4 regions of the Nonomuraea africana genome follow, and region 1 is predicted to be linked to each of the others. Evidence: riboswitches for the same ligand, from Rfam matches in the RefSeq annotation. Region 1 holds a riboswitch; each other region holds the start of a gene.
What was found. A riboswitch is a leader RNA that binds a small molecule or an ion and turns the genes downstream of it on or off. The one in region 1 is predicted to bind cyclic di-AMP.
Positions count from the first base shown of each region.

Region 2: linked by a shared signal. The riboswitch ahead of H4W81_RS09000 (CHAP domain-containing protein) and the one ahead of H4W81_RS21635 (C40 family peptidase) in region 1 are both predicted to bind cyclic di-AMP.
Region 3: linked by a shared signal. The riboswitch ahead of H4W81_RS49575 (C40 family peptidase) and the one ahead of H4W81_RS21635 (C40 family peptidase) in region 1 are both predicted to bind cyclic di-AMP.
Region 4: linked by a shared signal. The riboswitch ahead of H4W81_RS47655 (hypothetical protein) and the one ahead of H4W81_RS21635 (C40 family peptidase) in region 1 are both predicted to bind cyclic di-AMP.

Region 1 covers NZ_JADBEF010000001.1:4,578,810-4,584,659, forward strand. The annotation lists gene H4W81_RS21610 (DUF4097 family beta strand repeat-containing protein) at 1-116, shown strand, start outside; gene H4W81_RS21615 (hypothetical protein) at 166-351, shown strand; gene H4W81_RS21620 (glycosyltransferase family 4 protein) at 401-1,489, opposite strand; gene H4W81_RS21625 (M48 family metallopeptidase) at 1,486-2,709, opposite strand; gene H4W81_RS21630 (hypothetical protein) at 2,706-3,506, opposite strand; gene H4W81_RS21635 (C40 family peptidase) at 3,579-4,004, opposite strand; cyclic di-AMP (ydaO/yuaA leader) riboswitch at 4,168-4,310, opposite strand; gene H4W81_RS21640 (LysR family transcriptional regulator) at 4,653-5,567, shown strand; gene H4W81_RS21645 (C40 family peptidase) at 5,531-5,850, opposite strand, start outside.
Region 2 covers NZ_JADBEF010000001.1:1,955,453-1,961,302, reverse strand. The annotation lists gene H4W81_RS09025 (NADH-quinone oxidoreductase subunit N) at 1-266, shown strand, start outside; gene H4W81_RS09020 (oxidoreductase C-terminal domain-containing protein) at 279-491, opposite strand; gene H4W81_RS48410 (hypothetical protein) at 621-824, opposite strand; gene H4W81_RS09010 (MFS transporter) at 906-2,360, opposite strand; gene H4W81_RS09005 (TetR/AcrR family transcriptional regulator) at 2,450-3,049, shown strand; gene H4W81_RS09000 (CHAP domain-containing protein) at 3,143-3,916, opposite strand; cyclic di-AMP (ydaO/yuaA leader) riboswitch at 3,944-4,112, opposite strand; gene H4W81_RS08995 (M56 family metallopeptidase) at 4,242-5,156, opposite strand; gene H4W81_RS08990 (BlaI/MecI/CopY family transcriptional regulator) at 5,159-5,548, opposite strand.
Region 3 covers NZ_JADBEF010000001.1:7,184,235-7,190,084, forward strand. The annotation lists gene H4W81_RS49570 (RDD family protein) at 1-1,148, opposite strand, end outside; gene H4W81_RS34145 (amino-acid N-acetyltransferase) at 1,235-1,804, opposite strand; cyclic di-AMP (ydaO/yuaA leader) riboswitch at 2,080-2,228, shown strand; gene H4W81_RS49575 (C40 family peptidase) at 2,234-3,277, shown strand; gene H4W81_RS34155 (LuxR C-terminal-related transcriptional regulator) at 3,284-3,496, opposite strand; gene lysX (bifunctional lysylphosphatidylglycerol synthetase/lysine--tRNA ligase LysX) at 4,156-5,637, opposite strand; gene H4W81_RS34165 (hypothetical protein) at 5,784-5,850, shown strand, end outside.
Region 4 covers NZ_JADBEF010000001.1:5,792,731-5,798,580, reverse strand. The annotation lists gene H4W81_RS27500 (MFS transporter) at 1-69, shown strand, start outside; gene H4W81_RS27495 (phosphoribosyltransferase) at 84-1,337, opposite strand; gene H4W81_RS27490 (CBS domain-containing protein) at 1,344-1,766, opposite strand; gene H4W81_RS27485 (DUF1876 domain-containing protein) at 1,816-2,064, opposite strand; gene H4W81_RS27480 (universal stress protein) at 2,219-3,025, shown strand; gene H4W81_RS27475 (DUF5302 domain-containing protein) at 3,151-3,354, shown strand; cyclic di-AMP (ydaO/yuaA leader) riboswitch at 3,854-3,988, shown strand; gene H4W81_RS47655 (hypothetical protein) at 4,173-5,045, shown strand; gene H4W81_RS27465 (alpha/beta fold hydrolase) at 5,101-5,850, shown strand, end outside.

The sequences.
Region 1 (5,850 bases):
GGGTCAGCTCCGAGCTGGAGCAGTCGGGCGCGCCCGACGACGGCGCCGAGACGCTCGAGGTCCGGGCCCGCACGCTGAGCGGCGACATCGCCATCCTGAGGGCCGGCTCGCGGTGAACGGCCCGCCCGCCTCCTCCCCTACCAGTAGAAAGAGATCGGAGACGTTATGAACGACCAACTCGCCCACCTGCACGCCCAAGCCGTCCATCGCGACCGCGTCGCCGAGGCCGAGCGCCTGGTCGCGGTGGCGCCCACGCGGGCGCCCTTCCGCCAGACGCTGGCGCTGCGCCTGCACCGCCTGGCCGACTCCATCGACCCCGCCCAGCGCCCTCGCGTCCGCCCCTCCCACTAGACCCGCTCCCACTGGAGGAGCGGGTGGAAGCTGGAGGAGCGGGTGGAAGCTAGAGGAGCGTGTGGAAGCGGGCGGCGACGCGCGACCAGTCCCACTCGCCGGCCACCCACTCCCTGCCCCTCTCCCCCATCTTGCGCGCCCAGTCCGTGTCCACGAGGAGCTCGATCAACGCTCCCGCCACCTCCGGCACGGATCTGCCGTCCACGACGAGCCCCGTCTCCCCGTGCCGCACCGCGTCGGGCGCTCCCCCTGAGGCCCCCGCCACCACCGGCAGGCCGGTCGAGGAGGCCTCGAGGAACACGATCCCCAGCCCCTCGACGTCCATCCCGCCCATCCGCGTCCGGCAGGGCATGGCGAAGACGTCGCCCACCGCGTAGTACGACGGCAGCGACGAGGCCGGCACCACGCCGGTGAAGCGCACCGCGTCGCCCAGTCCCGCGGCCATCCGCTCCAGGCGCCGCCGGTAGGGCCCGCCGCCCACGACGAGCAGCACCGCCGAGGGCACCGCCCTGAGCACCAGCGGCCAGGCGCGGATCAGCCGGTCCTGTCCCTTGCGCGGCACGAGCCTGGAGACGCACACGACGACGGGCCGGTCCCCGAGACCGAGCGCGTGCCTGAGGCGTGCGGCGTCCACCGAGGGACTGAAGACGTCGGTGTCCACGCCGGGCGCCAGCCGTACGAGCTTGCCGGGAGGGATCAGGGCGGCGAGCCTGGCGTGGGTGTAGGACCCCAGGTAGGTGACCACGTCGGCGTGGGAGCCGATGCGCCGCATCAGGGGGCGGAACAGCGGCGACGACTCGTGCCCGTGGGTGAGCATGACGATCCTGCGCGCCCCCGCCGCGCGCAGGCGGGGGGCGAGCAGGCCGAGGGGCGCCGCGGCGCCGAAGACGACGGTCTCGGCCCCGTGCGCGGCCACCAGCCGCGCCGCGCGCCGCGCCACGCCGGGGGTGGGCAGCATGAGCGAGGTGGGGTGCCGGACGACGGGGTAGGGCTGACGGCCGTCGAACTCCTCGCAGCCCCGCCAGCGCGGGGCGTAGACCATGACGGACGGCATGCGCAGCGCGAGCCCGTGCACGAACGACTGGATGCCGCCCGGCCTCGGCGGGAAGTCGTTGGTGACGATGAGGACCCTGCTCACGGGGCCTTCATGAGCTCCCACGAGCGGGCCATGGCGATGCGCTGGGGCGCGGTCGGGTGCGAGGCATAGAGCACATATTCCACGACATCCGGCGACAAGTCGGAAATATTGGTAATTGCGAGGCGTTTCTGCATCGCGACGAACGTCTGCGGGTCGCGGGTGAGATCGAGCGCGTGCAGGTCGGCCCTGGCCTCGATGTGGCGGCTGACGAGGTTCTGCGCGGGACCCGACAGCACTGTCATTAGCGAGAGGAAGCCCATGATCGCGCCCACCGCCACCGGATCGGACAGCGGCCTTCGCCACAACGGGGCTACGCAGAACAGCAGCACCGCGCCGAACCCGGCGCCGAGCGCCCCCACGAGCGTGCCGTGGAGCACGTCGTTGTCCTTGGCGTGCCCGAGCTCGTGCGCGATGATCAGCTCCACCTCCTTCTCCGGCGCGGCCAGCAGCGTGTCGTAGACGACGATGCGCCGCGTGGCGCCGAATCCCGAGACGTAGGCGTTCAGCGCGGTGGTCCTGCGGGAGGCGTCGGCGATCAGCACGTCCTCGACGCGCACGTCGGCGCGCGCGGCCAGTTCCAGCAGGTCGCTGCGGAGCTTGCCCGCCGGCATGGACCGGAAATCGTTGAAGATCGGCTCGAAGACGACGGGATAGACGAAGGACGTGCCCACGGTCAGTGCGAAGGCGCCCACCGCGGCGGGGATCCACCACCGCGCGAACCTGCGGGCCAGCGCGACGACCGCCAGCACCATGATCGACATGATCGCGACCCGCACCCCGATGGACTTCAGCCGGTCACCGGTCCAGCTCACCCAGTTCTGGGTGGACAGGCCGAAGTCGCGCAGCTGGCCTTCGAACCAGACGCCGAGCGGCCAGCGCAGCAGCTCGACCACCGCCGTGAGCACCACGACGCCGAGCACGACCCGCAGCCACCACGGCCCCTTCAGCCTGGCCAGCAGGCGGGCGCCCCAGGGGGTGGCCACCAGCACGCCCGCGAAGAGCACGGTCAGGCCGAGCGACAGATACGACGGCACGCTGATGGCCGCGTCGAAGGCCTGCGAGCGGGCGATCTGGGCGGCGGTGAAGTCCCTCGAAGGATCGGGCGGCACGGAGGGCGCGCCCGACATCGTCTCCCAGGGAGTGGTGACCACGACCACCACGACGATCAGCGCGCCCAGCAGCGCCAGCGCGATGCCCGCCCGCCGGTCCAGCCAGCTCATCCGTGTCCCCTCGCCGTCAGCTCGTCCCGCACATACTCGCGCCACAGGCCGGTCAGCGCCGTGACCGACAGGCCAAGGGGGCGCAGCGCCTGGGCGAGATCGCGCCCCGCTGCCCGATCGTAGAGGGCCGCAAGCGCCCGCTCGCCGTAGCGGGTGGCGATCAGGCGGCAGGCGAGCCACGACTCCTGGTAGACCTGCGCGAGCCGGGGCGAGCCCGGAGCGAAGTCGCCGTCGGCGGGCAGCCGGGTGGCCGCCCGACCCGACCGCACCTCGGCGGCCAGCTCCGCCGCCGCGACGTGGACGTCCAGCCCGGAACCGAGGTAGCCGACGTAGTCGGCGAAGCCCTCCCTCAGCCACACAGGACGCCCGTACGTGCCGGCGGCCACGTGGGTGAGCTCGTGGGCGAGCACGACGTCGCGGCCCACCGGGGTCAGGCGCGCGAAGGCGCCCGGCACGACGATCACCCGGCCCTCCGACGCCAGCGCGGCCAGTCCCTCGACCGAGCCGGTGCCCGCCAGCGCCGCCGCCTCCGCGGTCGTCGCGGGCACCACGACCACCGGCCGTACGGCCCGCCGCAGAACCGCCGTGACGGTACGGCCCGCGGCGTCGGCCCGCGCCGCGAGGTCGCGAAGCAGTGCGGCGGGGGCGTGATGGCCGAGGGCGAGCGAGCGCGTGCCGTACGCGAACGTGACGCCCGACTCCCACAGGCCACGCGCCTCGGGCGGCACGAGCGGACCGGCCGACGCAGGCACCGTGCCGGCCAGCGCGGCCGCCAGCAGGGTTCTGCGGGTCACCACGGCAGCGATGCTAGCCCGGACAGCGGAAAGCCCCGTCCGGAGGGGGATGGACGGGGCTCTCCGCGCGTGCGCCTACGCGCCGGGACGGACCGCGCCGGCGAAGGAGGCCTTCCGCCAGCCGTTGATCTTCTCGATCCGCACCGTCTTGCCCGTGCTCGGCGAGTGGATCATCCTGCCCTTGCCGACGTACATGCCGACATGGCCCTTGCCGCGGAAGAACATCAGGTCACCGGGCTTGAGGCTGCGCCAGGAGACCTTCTTCTTGATGCGTGCGTACTGGCTGTGCGTCACGCGCGGAATCCTGATGCCCGCCTTGGCCCAGGCGTACTGCACCAGGCCCGAGCAGTCGAAGGAGCCAGGCCCCGTGCCGCCGTAGCGGTAGGGGTCGCCCACCTGCTTCTTCGCCACGTCGACGGCCTTGGCCGCCCTCATCTTCTGCCGCGCCGCCTTCGCGGCGGCGCTCTTTACCACACCGGCCTTCACAGCGCCGGCTTTCACAGCGCCGACTTTCACCACGGCCGTCCGCACCGCGCTCGCCTTGGCGGGGGACGCGTGAGCGGCTGGTGCGTGGAGGACGGCTCCTCCCATCGCGACCATGACGCCACTCAGGGCAAGGCAGGACAGACGGGTCTTGTTAACGGGGGTAGACAGAACGTCTCCTTGGATCTTCCACGAATGCCTACCGGGTTAGCTGACGGGTTCGGGCGTGGAAGTCGCCCTACCGGCCCGAAGGCCGGACTCACCCCAGGTGCTCGGGTCCCCGGCTCCGTGCTCCATGCCGCACGGACTCGGCGGGTCCACCGCGCACGCTCAATGGGGGGTTCGGCGCGGGGACCAGCGGATCGTTATGTGTGCACACCGGCCGCAGAGGGGCCGGCGGACGTGGCGGCGCCATGGCTTGGTCGCCGCGATGCGAGAAGGTACCCGCCTCACCAAGGGCAGGCAAAGCCGAAGTAAAGGAGTAAAGATCGTCGACGGGTGGCTGTCAGGAGACAACCCACAGCTCCATCGAACGTTCCAGGTGTCCGTTGTGACGCTTCTCACACCTCGTGTTACCCCGCGCTGTCAGGTCCCATTCGTCACTTTCGTCACACCATTAACATCAGCCGAACGAGGGGTGTTGCCGCGTAGCCATAAACTCTTCGCATGCCTGATCTGTGGTCCCTGCGCGTCCTGCTGGAGGTCGGCCGGCGCGGCTCCTTCTCCGCCGCGGCCGAGGCCCTGTCGATGACCCAGCCCGCCGTCTCGCGTCAGATCGCCACCCTGGAGCGCCGTACGGGCGTCAGGCTCTTCCACCGCCGCCCCAGGGGCGTGCAGCCGACCGAGGCGGGCCTGGCCGCCATCGAGCAGGCCGCGGCCGTGGTCGACGGGATGAGCCTGTTCGAGACCCGGCTGCGCGCCTTCGCCACCGCCGAGAGCGGCAGCGTGCGCGTGACCGCCTTCCCCAGCGCGGCCACCAGGTTCGTGCCGGAGAGCTTCCGCCGCTTCACCGCCACCCACCCCGACGTCGAACTGTCGCTCACCGTGGGCGAACACGGCGGCTCGGGCGTGCTGGCAGGCGCGGCCGACGTCGCGCTGGTCACCTCGTGGGACGCCGCCCCCGACCCGGGGCTCGACCTGCTCTTCCTGTTCGACGACGAGCCGATGGTGGCCCTGCCCGCCGGCCATCCCCTCGCCGCGCAGGAGCAGGTACGGCTGGCCGACCTGTCCGGTGAGCCGTGGATCGACGGCACCCACCCCGACTGCCTCGGCCCGATCTCCGAGCTGTCTGCCGCGATGGGAGGGGCGCCGCGGATCACCCACCTGTGCGACGACTGGAACGGCCGTCAGGGCCTGGTCGCCGCGGGCGTCGGCGTGATGCTCTACCCGTCGATCGCCGGCCGGTCGGTGCGCTCGGACATCAGGCTGGTGCATCCCTCGCCGTCGCTGCCCGCCAGGCGGATCAGCGTCGCCGTCCTGCCCGCCCATGGCCGCCCGCCCGCCGTGAGCGCCTATCTGGACGTCCTGCGCGAGATGAGCGCCGCCTACGGGCGAACCGCGCCGACCAGTCGCCTGCCGTAGGCGGACAACGGGACGACCTTGACCACGTCACCGGTCTGCGGCGCGTGCACGATCTTGCCGTCGCCCGCGTAGATGCTCACGTGTCCGAGGCCCTCGCTGAAGATGAGGTCGCCCGGCTGCAGGGCGTCCAGGGAGACCCTGCGCTTGGCGCCCCATGACCACTGCTCCCACGTGGTGCGCGGCAGCGAGACGCCGCCCGCCCGCCACGACGCCTGGGTGAGGCCGGAGCAGTCCCAGCCGCCTGGGCCGGTGCCTCCGTACTGGTAGGGCTTGCCGACCTGGG
Region 2 (5,850 bases), 2.6 Mb from region 1:
CGGCCGTCTTCGTGGGCAAGGTACTCGTCTTCACCGCCGCGTGGGACGGCGGCTACGCATGGCTGGCCGTGGTCGCGGTGGTCAACACCGTGGCCAGCGTCTTCTACTACCTCCGTTGGATCAGGCCCGCCTTCCGGCACGTCGAAACCGATGCAGCCCTCGCCGAGGGAGGCGCGAGGTGGATCGCCTACGCGGCGGCTCTCGCCTCCCTGCTGCTCGGCGTGGGCGCGGGCGCAGTGCTCACGGCCGGCTTCACCGTCTCCTGACAAGAGCTCAATTCATGCCGTGACCGCATCGAGGGAGCTGCCCGCCGTGATGCCGCGCTTGAGCTTGATCAGGTCCTTGGGGGAATTGACCGCCACCGCGCCGACCAGCACGCCGCTCCTGGCCAGGCCGACGGCGAAGCTGCCGTCCTCGAACGCACCCGCGACGAGTCTGGCCTCGTCAGCCAGCTGAGGGAGCCCGGCGCTCTGGATGCGAGCGCCGTGCACGTGCGTGGCGAACGAGGGAAGGTCCGCGAACGGCTTGGCGTTCTCGGTGCCCGCCAGCAGGTTGGCGGCGGCTACCGCTCCCTGGTCGTTCGCGTTGGACCAGTGCTCGACCCTGACCAGGGCGTCGCCCTACAGACTGTGCGGCCAGCGCACCACATCGCCCGCCGCCACGACGTCGGCGGCGCCCCGCGCGTACAGCGTCGCATCGCACACCACACCGTCCTCGACGGTGAGGCCGCTGGCTTCGAGCCATTCGGCCTCGTCATAGCCGAGGCCGAAGAAGGTGACGGCGTAGCCGTCCTGCCTGCGTGCCGAAGCGCGCTCGAGCACCACCGGCTCCCATCCGATCTGGTGCAAACCTCAGCGCGGCGGCCAGCCCCGCGATACCCGCTCCGACGACGACCGCTCTTCGGTTCATGCCGGGGATTCCTTTCTGTTGGTGAGTGCGGCGAGCGCGATGGCCACGACCACAGCCATCAGGGCCGCTGCAACGGCGAAGCCAAGGCGGAAACCGTCGGTGAGCGCCTCGGCGGGAGCGGCGCCGGCCTTCAGCGCATCAGCCGTCCTGCCTGTCGCGGTGGTCGACAGCACGGCGAGGCCGAGCGCGCCGCCGAGCTGGGCGCTGACGTTGAGCAGTGAGGAGGCGACGCCGCTGGACGAGGGAGGCACCCCGGCGAGCGCGGCGGCCGTCAGCGGCACCACCACGAGGCCGAATCCGAATCCGGTGACCAGCAGCGGCAGCATGACCTGCGGCCACAACGCGCCATCGGGCGAGATCCCGGTGAACAGCAGCAGGCCGCCGGCGGTGATCAGGGAGCCGAAAGTGATCACCAGACGCGTGCCGAATCGGCGCACCAGCATCGGGCCGAGGCCGGCCGCCCCAACGAGGAGCAGGGTCAGCGGCACATACGCCAGGCCCGTCTGCAAGGCGGAGTAGCCCAGCACTTCCTGCAGGAACAACGTGGCGAAGTAGAAGACGGCGAACATGGCGCCACCCCGCAGCGCCTGGATGAGGTTGGCACCCGCTACCGACCTGTTGCCGAACAGCCGGAGTGGCACGAGCGGCTCTTTCGCGATCCGCGCCTCGTGGACGACAAAGTAGACAAGCAGTGCCGCAGCAGCGGCGAGCAGGCCGATCGTGTGGGGAGACGCCCATGGATGGGCGGCGGTCTGCAGGACGGCGTAGGCCAGCAAGCTCACCCCCGCTGTCGAGACCGCGGCGCCGACCAAGTCGAAGCCGCGCCTCGCACGGGTGATCCGCTCGGCCGCGTACGGCTGCCGAGCCGCGATGAGCAGCAGCACACCGATGGGCACGTTGATGAAGAAGATCCACCGCCACCCTGGGCCGTCGGCCAGCAGTCCGCCCGCGAACAGGCCGAGCGTGCTGCTCGCTCCCGTCGCCGCTCCCCAGATCGCGAACGCCCTGTTCCGTGGCCTGCCCTCCGGAAAGATCAGTGCGATCAGCGCCAGCGTCATCGGCGCGATGAGAGCCGCGCCCAGGCCCTGCGCGGCGCGAGCGGCCACGAGGGAGCTCGCGTTCTGTGCCAGGCCGGCGGCCAAGGACGCCACGGTGAACAGGGTGATCCCGCCGAGTAGGACGCGACGGTGACCGTATGAGTCGCCGAGGCGACCACCCAGCAGAAGGAACCCCCCGAACACCACCATGTAGGCGTTCATCACCCATGACAGGTCTGCGGCGGAGAAACCCAGGTCGTCCTGGATGGCAGGTAGCGCGACGTTCACCACGGTGACGTCGACGCTGTCCAGTACTTGAGCCAGGCAGAGTACGGCGAGGGCACCTACATGTCGCGGTGTCCAGACGAAGTCTCGCGTGTCCATGAACCTGCTCTCACCCTTGAGAATGAGCATGTGCTCATAGAGTATGAGCACATGCTCATTCTCCCTGCAAGCCCGGCAGGTCAGGCGGCCCTGCTCGCACCCGGGTAGATTTGGTGGTCATGTCACCGCGTGGCGTTGCGATCCCCGACGTACGGCAGCAGCTTTTCGACGCCGCCGAGCGGATCCTGCTGCGCGCGGGCCCCTCAGAGCTGACGGGCAGGGCGGTCACCAAGGAGGCCGGCTGCGCGACCGGTCTGCTCTACAACCACTTCTCCGACATGGACGGGTTCCTGGCCGAGCTGTTTCTCGACCGAGCAGGCAAGGCGGGGGCGGCCCTGTCGGCTCTCACGACCCTCGCGGGCACCGGCGACGTCGTGGACAACCTGATGTCAGCCATCGAGACCCTGCTCACGGGCAATCTGCTGGCCCTCGCCGGCCTGGCGATGGCCAGGCCGGCGATCCTCAGCCACCTGGGCGAGGCGCTCAGCCAAGGAACCCTCGAGATCGACGCCAGCGAGCGCGCATTCGCCGCCTACCTGAAGGCAGAGAAGGAGCACGGCAGGATCGCGGCCGAGGCAGACACCGAGTCGCTGGCGCTCGCGCTGGTGGGTGCGGCGCACCAGCTCCTGCTCACTCGCGGTCCCCATGCCCCGGATCTCCGCGAGCGCATACGCAAGGTCGCCACCGCCCTCACCGAGGGCGTCTCTCCACGCGGCTAGGACGGATCTTCGCGCAACATGACACGTAGACAGCAGGCCTGTCCTTCGAGGGTTTCTCCGGCCGGGCCGTGAGGCCCGACCGGAGAAGGAACCCTATGCGAGCAATCCCCGGTGCCGCCCGGCTGGTCGGCGGTGTCGGCCAACCGCCGCCGCCACCTGAGCCGATTGCCTGTCCCGGACGCGCTTGACGACCACAGCGGTGCACAGCAGAGCGACGAGCACGGCGGCCGGCGCGGTCGCGTCCTGAATCTGCGGAAGCCCGCTGGAGCTCGCCGACGTCACGTTGACGAACGCTTGTTGCGCCGATGCGGACACGTTCTGCACCGGTGGGGCCTTCACCGGGGGTGAGGGTGCTGCGCCGACCGCAGCGCCCTCGCCTTCTTCGGCGACGACCTCGTCGAGCGCGCCGCTGTTCTCCTGCACCTTCCGAGGCAGGCCGTAGCCGACGACCTTGCTCTGATCGCGCTCCTTGCGCTTGAGCCACACCCGGTCGACGTTGCCCTCGATCGTGAAGATCTTGGCTCCGTCCACCCGCTCGACGATTCCGACATGGTCGATGCCTTCGACGCTGTCCGAGCCGGACCAGTCATAGAAGACGAGGGCCCCGGGTTCGGGCTGGTCGCTCCACGCGCCCTGCTGCTTGAACCACTTCGCGTGGTCGACGGTGGACGCGAACTCTCCGACGTACTCCTGGACACCGGCCTGATGGGCGGCCCAGGTGATGAACATGTCGCACCAAGGCGCGGTCTTGAAGTAGGAGTCGCTCTGGTCCACGTTGGCGTAGTACCAGTCGCCGAACTTGGTGTAGCCGTTGCTCTGTTCCCGGTAACCGAGATCCTTTTGGGCAGCCTCAAGCAGCCCTTCCACGATTGATGGCATGAGGTGGGGGAATGGCCCTTTCTCCTTCACCGCCTACCGGGTTAGCTGACGGGTTCGGGCCAGGAGTCGCCCTACCACCACGCATGGTGGATTCACCCCGGGCATGGATCGCTCCACGCCAAGTGGGTCCCCGGTTCCCGTGACGGGCGTGCCCGTCACCGCTGGGATTCGGCGGCCGACCGGCCGCCCTCGGGGGTGAAGGCAAGTCGCCGATCAGTACGTGCGATGTAGGAGGAAGGTAGCGATTCCTTGACCAAACCGCAGCAATAGGCACAAAAGATCTACCAATCGCTGCTTGGCCGCTTACTCGCTGTCAACAGGGAAGGTGCAGGGCAACGGCGGCGAGCAGGACGCCGGACAGAGTTGCCAGGGACAGCAGGAGCACGGCTCTCGGGCCGGGGTGGCGAGCCTGCCCACGGCCTGCCTCAAGTCGAGCGATTCGTTGCTTCATCCGCCGCCCCGACTCGTCACCCGCCCCCAGACTCCCGGTCGGTCCCGTCACGGGAGTGAGCCGGTGGAGCGCGTCGACGACCGGGGCCACCCCGCACCGCCGGACGGCCGCGTCGTCCGCCACCATCTCGACCAGCGTTGAGAGCTCGGTCACGGCGTGCTTCACGGTCGCCGACCACGGAAGTGCCGTGCGCATGGCGTCCGCGACGGCGAGCACCAGGTGATGACGGTGCTGGAGATGGCACCGTTCGTGCTCCAGTACAGCCTCCACCTGCGCGCCGTCCAGTTGCTTCAGCAGACCGGTGGTCATCACGATCGGCCGCGCCCGCCTCGGCAGGCAGTAGATGAGCGCGAAGGGATGCTCGATGAGGCAGACGTCCCTGGGGCTGTCGGGATACCGCGCGATCAGCTGAACCATCTCGTGGTGTCGCCGTCGTTCGGTGACCGTACGGCTGACGCGGGTCATCCCTCGCCACGCGGCCAGCAGGAGCCAGCCACCACCCACCACCGCGACGGCTAATGCGGCCAGTTCTCCGACATGAGTGTGACCTGGCATACAGGAACGCAGGTGCTCGAACCACCTGTGCAGCGGTCCCGGCGGCCAGGCGAGAATCATGAGCGTCAAGGTGAGCAAAACAACGGCCATGGCGGCGAGGAGGCTCACCCACAGAACCACAGCCGTCGCCGGCCGACGAGAGGGCCATGTGGCACGCGCGAGGACCGGCCCCGCCCACTGGCTGATCAAATATAGGGCGACGACCAGGCCGGCGACGATCATCGTCACGGCGCCTCACGCTTTTCGTTGATGTCCGACGAGCGGTACGTGAGGGCGTCGAGAAGTCGTTGGGCGTCGTCAGGGTCGACGCTCTCGGCGAATCTGGCGAGAGCAGGCCCTCGCTCCGGCAGGTTGGCCAGCGCCTCGAGCATGACTGCCACGACATGTTCCTCGCGGCTGGCCACGGCCGTGTAGGCGATGGCGATCCCCACGGGCCTGCGAGTGACGAAGCCCTTCCGGGCGAGCCTGTCGGTGACTGTCTGAACCGTGGTGTAGGCGAGAGGTTTGTCCCTTCCGCGGTTGATCTGATCGAGCAGTTCGCGGATCAGGAGCGGCCCGTTCGCCGTCCACAGTGCTTCCATGATTGCCTGCTCAAGCGGGCCGAACTCCGCCATCACCCGTCACTCTCCCATGGCCCTTCGCTGCGCCCTCATGACTGTTACCGAGGGTCTCAGAAGCAATCATGCCGCCACAAATATGTCCGTATGGGGGCGTGAAACGCCTCCGAACGATCACAGCGGGCTGATGCACCCCGTGGGCCGGTGGAGAGTACCGCCGAAGGTAAAGTTTGGATCGCCGAACAGCAGCTCACGAGGGGGTTTCGGTCGGCGACGTTGATGAACCCTTTGCGTTTTATGTACCTCTTACGTAGTTTGTGGAGCTGAAAGCGCCACGCAGTGCGTGGCGCTCCATCTTG
Region 3 (5,850 bases), 2.6 Mb from region 1:
TGGGCGATCTTGATGCCCATGACCATCTTGCCGACGGTCTGCCCCTTGGACTTCGTGAGGAAGAACTCGTAGGCGACGTAGAGCACGGTGACGAGCACCACGGTGATCGCGTTGAGGGTCCAGTAGCCGGAGCCCTGCGTGAGGATGCCCGTGTTGATGTCGTAGCTGGCCTGGGTGACCAGGATGCCGCCCAGGATAAAACCGAGGATCAACCCGATGATCACACCGCCGACACCGATGATCAGACCGTCGATGATGCGGGCGACCAGACGCTGCCACCACTCGGCGAGCGGAGCGGGCGCGCCGGGAGGCTGCACCCCCGCGGGCGCGCCGTACGGCTGGCCGTAGCCGGGCTGCTGACCGTAGGCCGGCTGCTGCTGGCCGTACCCGGGCTGGCCGTACGGCTGCTGCTGGCCGTAGGGCGACTGCTGCCCGTAGCCGGGCTGCGACTGCCCCTGCTGGCCGTAACCCTGCTGCGGCTGCTGGCCGTAGCCGGGCTGCTGGCCGTAGTCGGGCTGCTGGCCCTGCTGGCCGTACGAAGGCTGGCCGTAGCCGGGCTGGCCCTGCTGACCCTGACCTGGCTGGCCGTAGGCAGGCTGACCGTAGCCGGGCTGCTGACCCGAGGAAGGCTGCTGCTGGCCGTAGCCGGGCTGGCCCTGCTGGCCGTACCCGGGCTGCTGCCCGTAGCCGGGCTGACCGTACTCGGGCTGCTGGCCCGAGGCGGCCTGCTGGCCGTAGCCCTGCTGCCCGTAGGACGGCTGCTGCTGGCCGTAACCCTGCTGCCCGTAGTCGGGCTGCTGGCCCTGGCCCTGCTGGCCGTACGAGGGCTGGCCGTACGAGGGCTGGCCGTAGCCGGGCTGCTGGCCGGAGGAGGCGGCCTGCTGGCCATACCCCTGCTGGCCGTGGCCCTGTTGGCCATAACCCTGCTGCTGCTGGCCGTACTGCTGCTGACCGTAGCCCTGCTGGCCGTAGTCGGGCTGCTGCTGGCCCTGGTGACCGTAGCCGCCGCCGTCTTGGCGATAGCCCACGATCGTCACGTCTGGATCGGGGTCGCCCTGGCGTCCCGCGTTCTGCTGACCGTACCCAGGAGTCCCGCCGGAATTGTCGTCAGGTTGGTCCTGCGGATACGGCGGCTGTCCGGTGCTCACCGTGTCACCTCGCTTCGATGGCGCATGTGGCACATGTCAGGACACATGCTTGCTGTTGCCCAACGTATCGACATGAGTATCAACAATCACCTTTCCCCTTGGTCAACCCCGTAGTCAACTGCGTCCAGATGGAGCAACATGCGGGTGTTGCCGAGGGTGTTCGGCTTCACATGCTCAAGATCGAGAAACTCCGCTACGCCTTCGTCGTAGGAAGCCAGCAACTCGGCATAGACCTCGGGCGATACGGGCGCGCCCTCGATCGGGACGAAGCCGTGCCGGGCGAAGAAGTCCACCTCGAACGTCAGGCAGAAGACCCTGCGCAGACCCAGGTCACGGGCGGCCGCGACCAGCGCGGTAACAATACGGTGACCGATTCCCGCGCCTCTGCATTCGGGGTCCACCGCGACCGTGCGAATTTCCGCGAGGTCCTCCCACATCACGTGGAGCGCGCCGCAGCCGACGACCTCACCGCCGCGCTCGGCGACCCAGAATTCCTGGACGTCCTCGTACAGCGTGACGGTCGCCTTCTCCAGCAGCCTCGGGCCCGCCCCCGCGTACGTGTCGACCAGGCGTCGAATGGCCCGGACGTCGGGCGTACGGGCACGCCGTACGACGATCTCGGTGTCCTGCGCTGTGCGCTCGGCGACCTGCTCCATGGCCCTTCAGCGTACCTAGCTTGTTTCGGACAATACTTAACTACCGTCCCATGACTCTCTGTATTTGGCCGCATACGGCGTGCAGTACCGGAGCGCCTGCCGGACAAATGCTCCTAAAGTCGAGCAAAGAGCCCGCAACGGCCTGGTAGATCGAGGTTTTACGTGATCACGCCGTGATCTTTCGGTGGCGGAACCTCAACTGGATTGACAGTTCTGGTTGAGCACGAACCTGGCTTGCACTAGTGTCCAGCGACGATGTCACCCACGCGACCATGCGTGGAGACGCGCCTAATCCCCGCACGCGGGGAGCCGGGGACCCGCCGGCGGCCTGCGCCGCCAATGGGGTGAGTCCGAGCCCGTGCTCGGTAGGGCTGCTCCGGCCCGAACCCGTCAGCTAACCCGGTAGGCGGCAACGAGAGGAGCTGGTTGGTGAAGCGCACGCGTACCCACGAGGGGAAGTCCGCGGGCAAGCATGCCCGCCCCCACGAACCCAGCCCCCTCAGGAAGCGGTTCGCGATCGTGGGCGCGGCGGTGGCCGCCCTGGCCCTCACCGTCCCTCTCGGCTCGGCCGCCGCCGACCCCAAGCCGACGCTCAAGGAGCTCTCCCAGCAGGTCGAGAAGCTCCACAACGACATCGAGACGCTGACCGAGCAGTACAACGGCCAGCGCGAGAAGCTCAAGAGCGTCAAGAAGTCCGCCGAGGCGGCCAAGAAGGTGCTGGCCACCAGCGAGGCCGACCTCGCCGCCAAGCGGGCGCGCGCCACGCTCCTGGCCGAGAGCACCTACATGAGCGGCGGCTTCGCCGACGGCCTGGCCTTCGCCACGTCGTCCGACCCTGACGCCTTCCTCGACGGCGCCGCCACCTCCTACGCTCTCGGGCAGCAGCAGGGCCAGGAGGTCAAGGAGCTGGCCGACTCCATCGCCGCCGCGGAGCGGGCCAAGGCGACGGCCAAGACGCGGCTGGCCGAGGTGCAGAAGCTCGTCGACGACCTCGGCGCCAAGCGCAAGAAGATCACCTCGATGGTGACCAAGGTCGAGAGCAACCTGTTCAGGCGGGCGATCGGCGAGGCAGGACGGCCCGGCACCAGGGCCACCAAGGTCAACCTTCCGATCATCGGCAGCGGCAAGGCGGCCGAGGCCGCGCGATGGGCGCTCACGCAGCAGCTCAAGCCGTACGTGTGGGGCGCGGAAGGGCCCAACTCCTACGACTGCTCCGGCCTGGTCATGGCCGCCTACCAGCGCGTCGGCATCAGCCTGCCGCACTACACGGGCGACCAGTGGACGGCCGGCACCCACATCACCCGCGAGCAGATGCGCCCTGGCGACCTGGTCTTCTTCTACAGCGACCTGCACCACGTGGGCATCTACATCGGCGGCGGGATGATGGTCCACGCGCCGCGCACCGGCGACGTCGTCCGCATCGCCACCATCGGCAACCGCCCGTTCGCGGGAGCCGTGCGCATCGCGGACTGACGCCGCCTAGATCAGTCTTCGGCGCGCGGCCCAGGCCACCGCCTCGATCGCGGTGGCGACGCCGATCCTGTCGCAGATGACGCGCAGGCGGCGACGCACCGTCCGGCCGCTGATGTCCATGGCCCGACCTACGCGGTCGACGGTGACACCCTTGGCCAACTGCGCGAGGAGATCCAGGTCGTCCTGGCTCAGCTCGACGCCTTCGGTGAGCACATCCATCGGGAGCCCTCCCCCCAACAGCACAAACTCGGAGACGTCTCGCTCAAGCTGGCTGCTCGTCCCGCAGACGGTAAACGCATACCGGAAAGGTCGTCAAGGCCGATTCGGGCCGTTACTTGACGACTGCCATTGACTTGATCGTTCCTATCTGAAGAACATTCCATGCCTGGAGTGCTGAGAACGGTCCACAAGGCCCTTACTGCAATCCATCCGTCTCATGAATTTCACGGCGAATTTCCAGAATCGGCGTGATAACGATGGCGCCGCCTCGACGTCCTCGATGCTGACACGGGCGTGAGCGATGGGGAGTCCTACCGTCCCCGCGCCGTCGTCGACGGTGAGACCTCGACGAGGTGGAGCGGCACCTGGGGTCGAAAAGGCTGTCTACTGGAAGTCGGCGGAGGCACATCGCCGGAGACCGTCCCAATGAGGCTGGGCTCGCTCTGCATAACGGCGTCAGCTTGCGATCCCGCCTCACTCGAAGGAACCCGCCGAACCAGGCCAACGTCGCGGGGGCCGGCAGGCCGCCCGGCAAGGGGGTGTGGGGGAGCTCGGCTCCCCACACGGACCAGCCCGCCTCAGACACGCGCGAAGCGCGCCACCGGGAGACCCTTGCCCTTGAGGCCCGATGCCAGACCGACCCCGAGACGTGCGAAGGCTTAGTGGGACGGCTTGACCAGGGGGAAGAGGATGGTTTCCCTGATGTTCTTGCCGGTGAAGGCCATGATCATTCGGTCGATGCCCGCGCCCATCCCGCCCGTCGGCGGCATCGCGTACTCCAGGGCCTGCAGGAAGTCCTCATCCAGTTGCATCGCCTCGGGGTCGCCCCCGGCGGCGAGGATCGACTGCTCGGTGAGGCGGCGGCGCTGCTCGATCGGGTCGACCAGCTCGGAGTACGCGGTGCCCAGCTCGGTGCCGAACCCGATGAGGTCCCACTTCTCGGTGAGCAGCGGATTGTCGCGATGCTGGCGGGTGAGCGGGGAGGTCTCCAGCGGATAGTCCATGACGAACGTCGGCTGGACCAGCGTGTGCTCGACGAGCTCCTCGAAGAGCTCCTGGACGAGCTTGCCCTGGCCCCACTTCGCGTCCCAGTGGATCTCCCGCTTGTCCGCATATTTCCTGACCTGGTCGAGCGGGGTGTGGGTGGTGATCTCCTCGCCGAGGGCCTGGGAGACCGAGCCGTACAGCGTGATCCTCGGCCACTGCGCGAGGCCCAGGTCGATCTCGACGCCGTCGTGCACGACCACGGTGGTGCCCAGCGCGGCGACGACCGCCTTCTGGTACATCCGCTGCGTGAGGTCGGCCATGTCGTTGTAGTCGAGGTAGGTGCCGTACGCCTCGAGCATGGTGAACTCGGGGTTGTGCGTGGAGTCCGCGCCCTCGTTGCGGAAGTTGCGGTTGATCTCGAAGACCTTCTCGATGCCGCCCACCACGAGCCGCTTGAGGTAGAGCTCGATCGCGATGCGAAGGTAGAGCTCCATGTCGTAGGCGTTGATGTGCGTCTTGAAGGGACGCGCCGCCGCGCCGCCGTGGATCGGCTGTAGCATCGGCGTCTCGACCTCGAGGTAGCCCTCCTCGTGCCAGAAGTCGCGCACCGCGCGGACCGTGGCGCTGCGGACGTGGGCCATCTTGCGCGCCTCGTCGTTGACGATGAGGTCGACGTAGCGCTGCCGTACCCGGGCCTCGGGATCGGTGAGGCCCACGTGCTTCTCCGGCAGCGGGCGCAGGCACTTGGAGGTGATCTGCCAGCTGTCGGCCAGGATCGACAGCTCGCCGCGGCGGGAGGTGATGACCTCGCCCTCGATGCCGACATGGTCGCCGAGGTCGACGTCGCGCTTCCAGGCGGCGAGCGACTCCTCCCCCACCTTGTCGAGGGAGATCATGACCTGCAGGTCGCCGCTGCCGTCGCGCAGGGTGGCGAAGCACAGCTTCCCGCCGATGCGGTTGAGCATGACGCGCCCCGCGACGCCGACCTTGTCGCCTGTCGCGGTGTCCGGTTCGAGGCCCTGGTATTTCTCCCTCACCTCGGCGTTGGTCGCCGTACGGGGAAAGGACACCGGGTAAGGATCGACGCCCTCGTCGCGAAGGCGGTCGAGCTTCTCCCTCCGGATGCGCATCTGCTCGGGAAGTTCGTCGGTCACAACCCCCAAGGGTACCGATATGGCGCGATGCAAGAGTTCGTCAGCTCTTTGCAAAGGGAGTGCAACCAGGCGGGGTTATCAATGTCCTACAGAGCCCAGGGGGGATCCGGCAGGGAGCCGGAACCGTGGGGGCTCAAGGAGAGATCATGATGAAGAAGCTCGCGACAGGCTTCCTCGCAGTGGCCGCCACCGGCACACTGGCCCTGTCGCTCC
Region 4 (5,850 bases), 1.2 Mb from region 1:
CTGCTGATCGGCGTGCTGGTGGTGCAGATCGGCTTCGGCGCCCTCGCCGGCCGCCCCCGGTACGTGTAGCAGCCCGTCATCGCCTAGAGATGCCTGGTGAACCACTCCCTTGCCAGGGCCGAGACGGCCTCGAGCGCTCCGGGCTCCTCGAACAGGTGCCCCGCGCCCGGGACGACGGCGAGGCGGTTCTCGCAGCGCAGCAGGGCCTGCGCGGCCCGGTTCAGTTCGAGCACCTGCGTGTCGTTGCCGCCCACGATCAGGAGCGTGGGCGCGGCCACCCCGGCGAGACGCGACTCGGCCAGGTCGGGCCGGCCTCCCCTGGAGACGACGGCCGTGATGCCGGCCTGCGGGACGGCCGCGGCCCACAGGGCGGCCGCCGCTCCCGTGCTCGCCCCGAAGTAGCCGATGACGACGTGCGGCAGGTACTTGCGCAGCCACTCGGTGGCCTCGCTCAGCCGGCCGGCGAGCAGGGAGATGTCGAAGACGTTGGCCCTGTCGGTCTCCTCGGCGGAGGTGAGCAGGTCGAACAGCAGCGTCCCGAGCCCCGCCTTGTTCAGGGCCGTGGCGACGTAGCGGTTGCGCGGGCTGGAGCGGCTGCTGCCGCTGCCGTGGACGAACACCACGACCGCGTGGGCGCCGCGCGGAACGACGAGCTCGCCCGGCAGCGCCGCGTCGCCGGCCTCGATCCACACCTCCTCCGACAACCCCGTGCCGCAGGAGAGCAGTTCGGCCACGTGCTCCTCGCTCACCTGCGTGAAGTCGGCGTACCACTGGCCGATGGCGGTGAGCGCCGCGGGTGTGAGCACGCACACGACGTCGTCGGCTGCTTCCTGCCGCAGCCGCACCGCGGTCTCGGGCGGGCAGACCGGCGTGCCGACGATGACGCGGGCCGCGCCCTGGGCCCTGGCCACCTGGCAGGCGGCTCGGACCGTGGCTCCCGTGGCGATGCCGTCATCGACCACGATGGCGGTCCGGCCGGTGAGATCGATCTTCGGCCGCCCGCTGCGGATCTGTTCGGCGCGGCGTTGGAGTTCGGCTCGCTCGCGGGCCTCCACGGCCGCCATGTCCTCCTGCCGGAGCGCGGCGCCCCTGACGATGTCGTGGTTCAGGACGCGCACGCCGTCCTCGCCGATCGCGCCGAACGCCAGTTCCGGCCTGATCGGCACGCCGAGCTTGCGCACCAGGATGACATCGAGCGGCGCCGCGAGGGCGTCGGCCACCTCGAAGGCGACGGGCACGCCACCGCGTGGCAGACCGAGGACGACGACGTCCTCGCCGGCCAGCGGGCGCAGTTTCTCAGCGAGGCGCCGTCCCGCTTCGCTGCGATCGGCGAACATGGCGTGCTAGTTGTTCGCGGGAGCGGCGCTGATGTCGGCGAGGGCCGACCTGGAGTCGCGTTCGAGGGCCAGGTCGCCCAGCGACACCACGCCCACGGGCCTGCCGTCCTCGAGCACGGGGATGCGGCGGATCGCCTTCCTCCGCATGAGCGCCACGGCCTCCTCGGCGTCGTCCTGCGGGCTGACGCAGGTCAGGTCCTCCCTGCTGCAGACCTCGCCCACTGAGGTCTGCCGCGGGTTGCTGCCCTCCGCGACGGCGCGGACGACGATGTCTCGATCGGTGACGATGCCCATGAGTCGATCGTCGTCCACGACGAGCACATCCCCGATGTGGTGATCGCGCATCTGCTTGGCCGCCTCGGCCAGGGTCGCCCCCGACGGCAGTGACACCGGCGCCGGTGTCATGATCTCTCGTACCTTCTGCATCATGGGATGCCTCCCATTCGTGCGCCCGCGTCCGGGCGTGATGCTCGCCGGCTCAGCTGGGCGTGGTGGCCGCGTTCTGGGCCACGTCCATGTTGGCCGTGCCGAGCAGCTGGTGGGTCAGGTCCTGCAGGGCCCGGCCCGCGGCCAGTTCGTCCCCGATCTCGGGGGCGGGCGGGTCGATCGGGTTGCGGTGCGCCTCGCCGTAGCCGGCCAGCCGTCCACCGGACAGCGTGGCGTGGGCCTTGGTGAGATCGCCCTCTTCGGTGATGTCGATCTCCACCACCCAGCGTTTCTCGTTCATCGCTGCGCCTCCTTCTCCTGAGGGCCATCCCTTACCCTCGATGTGGCGCTCATCACAGTGGAAGCCCATCCCCATACCGCTGGATGGGACCGTTTTCTCCTTCGCGCTGAGGGCAGCTGGGCGGGTGGTGAGCGCCCTGAGACGGGGAGGGAGCATGCGAGGCCCTGTCATCGCGGGAACCGACGGATCGGCGGCCGCGCTGCGGGCGGTCGAATGGGCCGCCGAGGAGGCGGTCTACCGGCGCGCGCCCCTGGTCGTCGCGCACGCCATTCCGCGCTGGGCGGTCGACATCCCGGTGAACCAGTCGGTCGAGGCCGACGAGCGCGCCCGGATCATGCTGGCGGACGTGGTGTCGGTGTCAGGGGCGCGGTACGACGGGCTCGAGGTCACCACGGAGATCCTGGACGGCAGGCCGGAGGAGGCGCTCGCCGAACGCGCGGCAGACGCCCAGCTGCTGGTCCTGGGAAGCGGGGGCGCCGGCGAGTTCGCCTCGCTGCTCATGGGCTCCACCAGCCGCGCGCTGACGGCCCGGCCGCCGTGCCCGACCGTCGTGGTCCGCGAACCCTCCGCCCACGGCGAGGTCGTCGTAGAGATCACCGGCGCGAAGGGGCAGGACCGCGTCCTGGCCTTCGCCTTCGAGGAGGCCGCGCTCCGCGAGACTCCGCTCAGAGCCGTGCATCCCTGGTCGCACCCCAGGCCGCGCCCGCACGAGGACCTCTCGCGGGAGGAACGCCGCCTGATGGCCGAGGTCCTCGGCGGGTGGAAGGAGGCCTTCCCCGACGTCCTGGTGATCCAGGACACGCATCACGAGCGCGATCGCGAGAGGTTGCTCGTCGAGGCGTCCGAGCGGGCCGCCATGGTGGTGGTCGGCGCGCACGGCGGGCTCGTCGGACTGTCCACGCCCGCCTCTCACACGCTGCTGCGCCACGCGCGCTGTCCGGTGGCCGTGGTCGGCTGCTGACCCCTCGGAGCGCGGGACCGGGGCCGTCGGTCCGGCCTCGGCGAGGTTCTCATGGGACGAGCCGGTTTCGCGGCGTGCGCGCGGTCGTGCGAAGCTGTCTCTGTCCCCAAGACCAGGAGGTCCTGATGGCTGAAACACCTGCGGAACCCGAGCCCACCGAGGCCCCCGAGGATGAGCTGAAGCGGAAGTTCCGCGAGGCGCTGGAGCGCAAGAACAACCAGCACGCCGACTCGGTCGCGGGCGGCAGGGGGAAGGATCCGTCGAAGATCCATGGCGCCCACGGTCCCGCTTCGAACAAGCGGACCTTCCGTCGTAAGAGCGGCGGCTGACGCCTGGTCTCCAGGGGAGGGTACGGCTTGCCGTACCCTCCCCGGATCTCGCCGGACCCTCGCCCATCGGCTGGAGGGTCGCGAGACGAGTGGCCGACCACGGCAGGGGCGGCATGAGGTGCTCCCTTTACCTGCCGCCGGAGTGAGTCCTTTACCTCCCGCTGGGCCGAGCGAGGGTCAACCCGGCGATGGCGCGCGGGCGGCCGAAAAGCGCCCCGAAGTGTGACCTCGCGCACCCCGTTCCCCCCGTACGGCGGGCGCAACAGGCTGCCGTTCGCCAAGGAATTTCATGATTTTCCTTGCTAGATCGTATTAATGATCAGAATGCGCGCATTCCATGGTTTCCCAGGGGTTTCGGGCGACAGCAACCCTGTCGAATCATGACGATAAAGGGTAGATCTTCTACCCAATTCATGGGTTTGCTTTTGCCTTTGGGGTGTTTTGCCCCTAGAGTCCATTGCGTTACCAGCTGGTGACCTTGCCCTTCACCAGGAAGGCAGGCCGGCTGGCGCCGAATCCCGCAGTGCGGGAACCGGGGACCCATCTCATTGGGGTGAATCCGGCCCACGGGCCGGTAGGGCATCTCCACGCCCGAACCCGTCAGCTAACCCGGTAGGCGAGATGGAGAGGACCAGACCCCCATGCACTACCGCCACGCCCCCTTCGCGATAACGCCTGCCGCCTGCTAGAGCGGCCCCCCTTTCACTTCCCCCCTTTTCCGCGCTCCGCGTAGCGTCCGTTCGGCCTGTGCCCGGCTACGCCTTTGCCTGATCTCTCTTTGAGCGCGGCATTCCCATTGCCTCAACCAAAGGACTTTCATGACCGCCCGCTTCGGCATGCGCGTTTCCGCCCTGCTCGTCACCACCGCCCTGACCGTCGGCGCCGGCGCCACCGCCGCTTTCGCCGAGCCCACCGCTCCCGACATCAGCCAGGCCACCGAGCAGCGGACCCTCCTCAAGGGATCCACCACCGCCTCCTACTACTGGGACGACGCCTCCGGCCGCGCCGGTGACACCGGTCTGCCCGCCAGTGGCATCTCGATGCGCAAGGGCCTGGCCGCCAGCCCGAGCTGGCCCCTCATGACCGAGGGCTACGTCATCTACAAGGGCAAGAAGGCCCCGTTCTTCATCGGTGACCGCGGTCCCGGCAACCCCTCGAACAACGGCATCATGCTCGATCTCGACGCCAAGACCTTCGCCGACCTGACCGGCGGCACGTTCAACTCCAGCACGCTGGGCGTGGACGGCAACGGCGGCGCCGGCCACATCAAGGTCCAGTACGTCATCACCAAGTGGGGCAACGGCGTGGGCAAGAAGAACCACCCCGTCGCCTTCTCCACCGGCGCGTGGGGCCGCAAGGACACCAACCCGGCCAAGCCCCCCGTGGACATGGTCGCCGTCGCGGCCAAGAAGGCCGAGGCCGAGAAGGCCGCGGAGGCCAAGAAGAAGGCCGAGGCCGAGAAGGTCGCCGCGCTGAAGGTCGCGGCGGCGAAGAAGGCCGAGGAGGCCAAGGCGGCCGAGAAGGCCGTGGCCGCCGCGCCCGCCACGCTGGACGCCAACGTCGCCGCCGCCGCGGCCGAGACCGACACCTCCCACACCGGCACCGCGCTCGCCCTCGTCGGCGGCCTCGCGGTCGTGGGCGGCGCCGGCTTCCTGAGCCGCGGCCGGATCCGCAAGGCCGTCCGCCGCTAGGACCGCCGCCGGACAGCCTTGCCGTCATGCGGAACAGAATGTCATTCTGTTCCGCATGACGCTCATGGCGAAGAGCAACGGCATCGAGATCGCCTACGACACCTTCGGCACCCCTGGTGACCGCCCGCTCCTGCTGATCATGGGGCTCGGCTCGCAGCTCGTCCACTGGGACGAGGAGTTCTGCGAGCTTTTGGCGTCCAGGGGGAACCAGGTCGTCAGGTACGACAACCGCGACGTGGGGCTCTCCACCCATCTCACCGACGCGGGGGTGCCCGAGCCCGCTCCAGGCGCGGCCGCGCCGTACCTGCTGAGCGACATGGCGGACGACGCGGCCGGCCTCATGGACGCGCTCGGCTGGCAGGCCGCCCACGTGCTGGGCGTCTCGATGGGCGGCATGATCGCCCAGGCGCTCGCCATCGGCCATCCCGGCAGGGTGCTCACGCTCACCTCGATCATGTCCACGCCCAGCCCGGAGGCGGGCCCGCCCACGCCCGAGGCCATGGCCGCGCTGTTCTCGCCGCCCGCGCCCGACAGGGCGACCGCCGTCGAGCGGGCGCTGGAGATCTGGGCGGTGATCGGCTCGCCCGGCTACGAGATGGACCGCGAGCGCGTCGCGAAGGTCGCGGGCCTGGCCTACGACCGCTCCTACGACCCCGCGGGGACCACCCGCCAGCTCGCCGCGATCCTCGCCTCCGGTGACCGTACCGAGAGGCTGGGCGGGCTGGACCTGCCCGCCCTGGTGATCCATGGCGAGGCCGACCCGCTGGTGCAGATCTCCGGTGGCAGGGCCACCGCCGCCGCCATC